DNA from 2 places in the Undibacterium sp. SXout7W genome. Region 1 is predicted to be linked to the other one. Evidence: riboswitches for the same ligand, from Rfam matches in the RefSeq annotation. Region 1 holds a riboswitch; the other holds the start of a gene.
What was found. Region 1 has a riboswitch for thiamine pyrophosphate ahead of ACO0LB_RS17395 (TonB-dependent siderophore receptor). Riboswitches for the same ligand answer to the same signal wherever they lie in the genome.
Positions count from the first base shown of each region.

Region 2: linked by a shared signal. The riboswitch ahead of thiC (phosphomethylpyrimidine synthase ThiC) and the one ahead of ACO0LB_RS17395 (TonB-dependent siderophore receptor) in region 1 are both predicted to bind thiamine pyrophosphate.

Region 1 is NZ_JBMPPF010000021.1:28,090-32,524, forward strand. Features, by position in the region: gene ACO0LB_RS17390 (Ppx/GppA family phosphatase) at 1-139, shown strand, start outside; gene ACO0LB_RS17395 (TonB-dependent siderophore receptor) at 312-2,441, opposite strand; TPP riboswitch at 2,498-2,591, opposite strand; gene rarD (EamA family transporter RarD) at 2,778-3,662, opposite strand; gene ACO0LB_RS17405 (cobalamin-binding protein) at 3,826-4,435, opposite strand, start outside.
Region 2 is NZ_JBMPPF010000001.1:27,162-31,596, forward strand. Features, by position in the region: gene ACO0LB_RS00115 (valine--tRNA ligase) at 1-2,001, opposite strand, end outside; TPP riboswitch at 2,271-2,374, shown strand; gene thiC (phosphomethylpyrimidine synthase ThiC) at 2,457-4,382, shown strand; gene thiS (sulfur carrier protein ThiS) at 4,395-4,435, shown strand, end outside.

The sequences.
Region 1 (4,435 bases):
GAAGATGAAAAAAAATATAGAACTCGATATGCGTCGTGATTGGGTATCATTGCATCCGACGGTGGCATATTGGCTGCAAAAAGAAATCGAATGCTGGCGCGAAATTGGCATCGAATTTCTCGTCAGGGCGAATGTCTGAAGCGCCGATTATGGATAGCTTCATCCAGATCAGTTAATCCAGATTTGAGTTCTGGGCGATTGTTCAGAGCTACTTCAGGGCTACAGTTCAGAGTTGTTTTAAGTAAAAAAGGAGACTGCGCAGAGTCTCCTTTTTTTATGTTGATTTCATTAATATCGGTGATGATGTCAGTTTAAAAATCAAACTGTGCAGAGACTTTGTATGTCCGGGGTGCTCCTGGGAAAATATAACCGCCCAGAGACTGAGTGGCATCCCGCCAGTAGAATTTATCAAGCACATTGTCGATATTCAGACGCAAGGTTGCCGTAGTGCCTGCCATCTGTACCACGTAACGCGCACCGGCATTGAATACCTGATAGCCCGGAACAAGTACTTTGTTGTCGACTGAAAAGGCCTTATTGCCAGAATATTGCCAACTTGTATTCAAGCTCAGACCTTTGATCTGGCTGACGGCATAATCCGCATATACTGTGGATTTGAGTTTGGGAACGTTCAGAACGCGCTTGCCATCAATATCCGTGTTGCCGGTATCCTGTTGCGTCGTATCCAATGCAGTCATGCTGGCACCCAGAGTCAGTTGCGAGCTCAGTTTTCCTTGTGCCGATAATTCCAGACCTGTATGTTGCGCTTCTCCATTTTGCACATACACGTTGGCGCTATTCGTATATTCCAGTGGTTTTTGTATGCGGAAAATTGCTGCTGAAATACTCAGGTGAGAATCAATATCCGCTTTGCCGCCAAACTCGATTTGTTTGGATCGCGCCGGACTCATCATACTATTTTGATTGAGTGTACCGAATGGTGCGATACCACCATGCTCCAGTCCTTGCGCAAAGGATGCATACAAAGAAACCGTGTGTACCGGTTGATAAACGATGCCAGCATTCGACACCCATGTGCTGCGCTCATCACCAGACACACTTGCCTGGGTGCGCTCTATATGCAGGCGGCGGGTGCCGAGATGCAGTTTCCATGCGTCATTCAGACTGATAATGTCTTGTACAAATACCGACCATTCTTTATCTGTGCGACGCAGACTGGCAGCACCGGGCTGATTGGTGGATGGTGCTACGGCGACGGAACGGAACAGATTGCTGGTGCCGGCGAAATCGTAAATATAGTCACCAAAATAATCGCGGCGACGTGAGCTGGAAACCCCGGTTGCCAGCACATGGCCGATGTTGCCGGTCATCAGTTGGCCGTTGAGCAGTAACTGTGTTCCGAGCAGAGATTTGGATTCGTTCAGGCTGCGGTAATCGTAGACATCATAGTCGCCGTTAGCACAGTAGCCCGGATACAGATTGGCAGCACTGCAACCGTATGGAAACGCTGTGTAGTCATTGCGTTTGAACTCGTGTTGATTGGCTGACACACTGGCGCGCCAGTCTTGATTGAGCTGATAGTCGAAACGCAGCCCCAGATTGCTATCGCGCGTATCCACAGGTTTTGCCCATGGTTGGTCATTGAGCATCAGATCGGCATTGACGTTGCGCGGCAGATCTGTGCCGTTGATCAACTGGAAGCCTGGTACGGATAATTGCGATTTATGCTGATAGTCCAGATCGATCTGCAATAATGCCTTGGACGATATATGCCAATCGATCGCTCCTGAGATGAATTGGCGCTCGCCATTGGCACCTTTCACATAAGAGCGCAGTCGCTCTGTTGCCGCATTGATGCGATACCCAAATTGCTGATCGCTTGTCATGCCACCCAGATCAATACTGCCGTAGAGCGTGCCCCGTTCTGATATCTCTGTGCTGATGCTGCGCAGGTTGTTGGCGGTCGGGCGTTTTGTGACGTAATTAATGATCCCGCCGGGAGTAGCAAAGCCAGATTGAAAGCCAGAAATACCTTTCAATATTTCTATACGCTCTTTGTTTTCGAGTGGAATGGATGCGTCGCCTGGAATGGCAAAACCATCTTTGCGATAACTGCTGGAATTATCAAGAGCAAAACCGCGTATGGAAAACTGCTCTGCATAGCCTACGGCGTTATACGCATCATTGACGCTGGCATCGTACTTCATTGCATCTGTTGTCTGACGTATACGCAGGTCTTGTATTTGCTGCGTGCTCCATGCGTTCACAGAGAAGGGGGTATCCAGTGCGGTCGTCTCGATAAAGCCGGCCGCTTTGCTCAGGTCAGTTTTGTTTTGAGTCAGTTTATTACCGCTGATGACGACTTCCGTCACTGAGGGGGAGGTGGTTTGTGCTTGTACGGCGGAATGCAGGGCGAATGCCTGTGCAATAGAAAACGCCAATATTGAAGTGCGGAAAGTGGAAAAGTGTTGGTGTGCCATGTTGTGCTCGTTTAGCTGCGACAGCGCGGGAGCAAACAAAGCAGGGATATGCAGCAGGTGCAAACTTTGCGCTTCCCTTCGCTGGCATTATCCAGATCAGGTAGGAGGGACTGTCTCACCCGGAAAAATCCAGGACCCCTAGCGAGCTCGTAATGTAACACAAACGTGTAGCACAAGACAGGTAAGCTGAAACAGGTTGCTCGCCGTGATGACGGCTCCCTGTTTCTTTGCTGACGCCTGCGATCAGGCATTTTTATGCCTATTTGGCGTATTTTATACTGGGGGGAGTATTATTTTTTATGCCTTTGATTATGCCGACATCAAAGCGGATTTTACTTATACTCCCCGATTTTCTTTGTAAAACCCAATCCATAAACCTTCAGCGGAATAGACCAGCAAGGCGGCCCAGATCGCGATGAAGCCTGCCAGTCTGTGTTGGTCAAATGGCTCACCAAATAACAACACTCCCGTTAAAAACTGCAAGGACGGAGCGATATATTGCAGCAAACCTAAAGTCGACATCGGAATCATGCGCGCACCCGCCGCAAACAACAGCAATGGAATCGCGGTGACAGGGCCGCTTGCCAGCAGTAGTAACTGTATGTCCGACGTTTGCGTCAACAGCGCATTCTGCCCCTCGGCGGTCAGCCAGAGCAAATAGCCCAGCGCAAATGGGAATAGCATGCCGGTTTCCAATGACAAGCCTTCTAATGCACCGAGCTGTGATGTTTTGCGAATCAGGCCATAGGTGCCGAACGTGAGCGCCAGTATCAAGGCAATCCATGGCAGATGACCAGCTTGCCATGTCAGCCAGCCGACGCCCGCTGCGGCCAGCGATACCGCCAGCCATTGCATTTTGCGCAGACGTTCACCCAGCAGCATGTAACCGAGCAGGATATTCACTAGCGGAGTAATGAAATAGCCGAGGCTGGCATCGATCACGTGTCCATGATTGATCGCCCAGATATACACAAACCAGTTTGCCGACAACAGCAACGCGCTACCGGCAAAGCTGGCGAGCAGTCGCGGCTGCTTCAAGGTCAGCGCTATCCATGACCATTGTTGACGCCATGCCAGCACGACAGCCAGAAATATCAGCGACCACACCATGCGGTTCAGTAAAATTTCTAATGCAGGAACCGTGTGAAGTGCTTTGAAATACAGTGGAAATAAGCCCCAGACAATGTACGAGGACCCGGCAAATAAAATGCCTTTGCGCATAAACGACAACTCCAAAAAAGAAGGTCGCTGTTGCGACCTGATGTCCCTATTATCGCCGGAAACTGGATTGCTTGCAGGGAAGTGTTTTATCGGCAATCTTTGCAGTGGTGCATGGAGGCGATGACATACGCTCGTTTATTCAGGCATTCCTTCAATGAGTCCTTTATGATTGATTCATTGACTTGCTACGAGCGACGGTGAGATGTTTGCATAGTATTTCTGTGCCATCCAGTATGCGCGGCCCCGCGCGATTGAGAAGATCGGCTTTGATCGTATAAAACTGCTGTTTCCGCACGGCGGTCAGCACCGGAAATGCCAACCAGTCCTGCAGTGCCTCCGTCGACTCGCCGGTAGTCAGCATGACATCGGGATTCGCGGCCAGCACCGCTTCAGTGGTAATTGTAGAACTGAGTTCCTTGAGTTTGCCAAACACGTTTCTACCACCACATAAACGGATTGCGCTTGATACCATATGATCGTCATTCAGTGTCATCAGGGGTTTGCGTACCATCTGATAAAACACACTGATGGGTTTGCTGGAAGCTGGTTGATAGGTTTTGCGCAAACCATCCAGACGTTTGCGAAATGCATCGGCAGCTGGTTTACCTACGGCGCTGGTGCCAGCGAGTATGGAAAAACGTTCCAGTGAAGTGGCGATCATTTCAAAATCATGTGGCTCGCTTTCAAATACAGTGATGTGATTCTGCCGTAACTTATTCGCCAGAATTTTTGCATTTCCTGTACCCCAGATGATGACCAGATCTGGCTTGAGT
Region 2 (4,435 bases), on a different contig from region 1:
ACCGCAATCTTTACCTTCGGTATTCATCAGCACGAAGCGGGTCGCATTCCACAACTTGTTGCAGAAATTGCGATAGCCTTCGCAGCGACCCAGATCGAAGTTGATATTGCGACCGAGTGAAGCATAGCTCGCCATCGTGAAGCGCAATGCATCCGTGCCATACGCCGGAATGCCGTCGGCAAATTCTTTGCGGGTAGCTTTTTCAATCGCTGTTGCCTGCTTAGGATTCATCAGGCCGACTGTGCGTTTAGCGACCAGATCATCGACTTTGATGCCATCGATCAGATCAATCGGATCGAGTGTATTGCCTTTGGATTTAGACATTTTCTGACCGCTGGAATCGCGCACCAGACCATGCACATACACGGTGTTGAACGGTACCTTACCAGTGAAGTGCGTGGTCATCATGACCATGCGTGCCACCCAGAAGAAAATAATATCGAAGCCAGTCACTAACACTGACGAAGGCAGGAAGTGTTTGATGTCCGGTGTTTCTTCCGGCCAGCCCATCGTTGAGAACGGTACCAGCGCAGAAGAGAACCAGGTATCAAGCACATCGTCATCGCGCTTCAGTGCACCGGCATAGCCAGCGGCGGCGGCTTTTGCTGTCGCCTCTGCTTCATTGCGGGCGACGAAAATTTCACCATTGTCGCCATACCATGCCGGAATCTGATGACCCCACCACAATTGACGCGAGATACACCAGTCCTGAATGTTATTGAGCCATTGGTTGTAGGTATTGGTCCAGTTTTCGGGCACGAATTTGATTTCACCGGAAGCGACTTTTTCGAGTGCGACTTCAGCGATCGATTTGCCCGGGAAATGCGTACCTTCCGGCGCAGGTTTGCTCATCGCCATGAACCACTGATCGGTCAGCATCGGTTCAATCACCACATTCGTACGGTCACCACGTGGGACCATGAGTTTGTGTGGTTTAACGGATTCGAGTAAGCCTTGTGCATCCAGATCGGCCACGATTTGCTTACGTGCCACAAATCTATCCATGCCCTGATACACCGCCGGCGCGTTTTCATTGATCTTTGCATCCAGTGTCAGGATGCTGATTTTGTCGAGATTGTGACGTTGACCAACGGCGTAATCGTTGAAGTCATGCGCTGGCGTGATCTTCACACAACCAGTACCGAATTCTTTATCGACATAACTGTCGGCAATTACCGGAATTTCACGGTCGGTCAGCGGCAGTTTCAACATCTTGCCGACCAGATGGAGATAGCGCTCGTCGGTAGGATCAACAGCCACGGCAACGTCACCTAACAAGGTTTCCGGACGTGTCGTTGCGACGACGATGAAATTGCGTTCTTCCCATTCAGTTGCTTTACCTGTCTCATCAAATGTAGTTGGGAATTTGTGAGAAGAGCCATCCGCAAACGGATAGCGGATATGCCACATCGAGCCGTCTTCTTCTTCCGATACCACTTCCAGATCCGAGACTGCTGTGCCCAGCACCGGATCCCAGTTCACCAGACGTTTGCCGCGATAGATCAGACCTTGCTCGACCAGACGCACGAATACTTCGGTGACCGATTTCGAGCGTTCCGCATCCATCGTGAAATATTCACGATCCCAATCGGCGGACGCGCCCATGCGACGCATCTGGCCGGTGATCGTGGACCCGGATTTTTCTTTCCATTCCCAGACTTTTTCGAGGAATTTTTCACGGCCAAGATCATGGCGTGAAATTTTTTGCGCATCGATCTGACGCTCCACGACGATTTGTGTCGCGATACCGGCGTGATCGGTGCCAGGTATCCATGCAGTGTTGTAACCGCGCATACGATAGTAACGCGTCAGACCATCCATGATGGTCTGGTTGAACGCATGCCCCATATGCAGCGTGCCAGTCACATTCGGCGGCGGCAACTGGATAGAAAATGAAGGTTTGCCATCGTCCATGCTGGCCGCGAAATAACCGCGTTTCTCCCACTCGGAGCGCCATTGTTGTTCGATTTCTGCGGGTTCGAAAGACTTCGCTAATTCCATGATTGTCTGAAAGTTGAGTGTGCTAAACCTTTGATTATAAATGACAGCGGGCGCAGACAAGTTGTAATCGACAGGATTGCCTGAAAATTGTCTCCGGACTCCGGACTTATGCTTGCAGCGGTGATCTGAGACAGCAGTTCGATGATCATGCTTTTTTGCCATCGACTGCGTCAAGAAAATACCTATATAATGCCGTCACGCAAAACTATCTCAATGATTTGCTTGGTTTGAATAAAATTGAAATCACGCTTTCTTGAATTTTTTTTGTAAATAAATGCTAGGGGTCCTGTCCGCACTTGTGCGATGACGGGTGAGAAATACCCTCGAACCTGATCTGGATAATGCCAGCGAAGGGAAGCTGCTAAAGACTGCCACTTCGTCTACCTTGATACGGCACCCTCTTTACAAACTCCTTTGCTGGCTCCTGCCACTATGCAAAGAGCAAAGGAGCCAAAATGAATGCCAACCCACAATTTCTGTCCGCCACCGCGACAGTTGATGAAGCCGCGATACAGCCGCTGCCGAATTCCCGCAAAATTTATGTACAGGGCAGTCGCCCCGATATCCGTGTGCCCATGCGCGAAATCAGCCAGTCGGATACGCCCGCCATGTTCGGCTCGGAAAAAAATCCACCGATTTACGTCTACGACACCTCCGGCCCTTACACTGATCCTGACGTCAAAATCGATATCCGCTCCGGTCTGGCATCGGTGCGCGGTAACTGGATTGCAGAAAGAAACGATACCGAAGAACTGGCTGGCCCGACTTCTCAATATGGCATTGCGCGACTGAATGATCCCAAACTGGCTGAACTGCGCTTCAACCTGAAACGCAAACCACGTCGCGCACTGGCTGGCAAAAACGTCACGCAGATGCACTATGCGCGGCAAGGCATCATCACACCAGAAATGGAATACATCGCGATTCGCGAAAACCTGCAACGCAAAGAATATCTGGAACAATTAAAAGCGTCCGGGCCTATGGGCAACAAGCTGGCTGAATTGATGGGACGCCAGCATCCGGGACAGTCTTTCGGCGCGGCCGCATTTTCCAATCCTTCGAATGAGATTACGCCGGAATTCGTGCGTTCCGAAATCGCCCGCGGTCGTGCCATTATTCCAGCGAATATCAATCATCCTGAAGTCGAACCCATGATCATCGGGCGTAATTTTTTAGTCAAAATTAACGCCAATATCGGTAACTCCGCTGTGACTTCATCGATCGGCGAAGAAGTCGAAAAAATGACCTGGGCGATACGCTGGGGCGGTGACAACGTGATGGATCTCTCAACCGGAAAACACATCCACGAAACCCGCGAGTGGATCATTCGCAATTCGCCTGTGCCTATCGGTACCGTGCCGATTTATCAGGCTTTAGAAAAAGTGAATGGCAAAGCAGAAGATCTGACCTGGGAAATTTTCCGCGACACGCTGATAGAACAAGCCGAGCAGGGCGTTGATTACTTTACTATCCATGCCGGCGTGCGTTTGCAATATGTGCCGCTGACGGCGAAACGCATGACAGGCATCGTTTCGCGCGGCGGTTCTATCATGGCGAAATGGTGTCTGGCACATCATAAAGAAAGCTTTTTGTACGAGCATTTTGAAGACATCTGCGAGATCATGAAAGCCTACGATGTGTCATTCAGTCTGGGTGATGGCTTGCGGCCAGGTTCGATTTACGACGCCAACGATGAAGCGCAACTCGGTGAATTGAAAACCCTGGGCGAATTGACGCAGATAGCGTGGAAACACGATGTACAGGTGATGATAGAAGGACCCGGTCATGTGCCTATGCACCTGATCAAAGAAAACATGGATCTGCAACTCGAACAGTGTCACGAAGCGCCGTTCTACACACTGGGACCATTGACGACCGATATCGCACCGGGTTACGACCACATCACTTCTGGTATCGGTGCGGCGCAAATCGGCTGGTATGGCACTGCCATGCTGTGCTACGTCACACCGAAAGAGCATCTGGGTTTGCCGAATAAAGTCGACGTTAAAGACGGCATCATCACCTACAAAATCGCCGCGCATGCCGCCGATCTGGCGAAAGGCCATCCGGGTGCGCAAATCCGCGATAACGCCTTGTCGAAAGCGCGTTTTGAATTCCGCTGGGAAGATCAGTTCAACATCGGTCTTGATCCGGATAAAGCCCGCGAATTTCACGATGAAACTTTGCCGAAAGACTCTGCCAAAGTCGCGCATTTCTGCTCTATGTGCGGGCCGCATTTCTGCTCGATGAAAATCACGCAGGAAGTCCGTGATTATGCAGCGAACCAAGGTATCAGTGAAATCGATGCTTTGAAAAAAGGGATGGAAGTCAAGGCGGTGGAATTCATCAAATCCGGTGCTGAAATTTATAAAAAACAGTAAGCGGTGGCGATGATGGAAATCCAGTTAAATGGCGCTCCACATCAGCTCAAGCC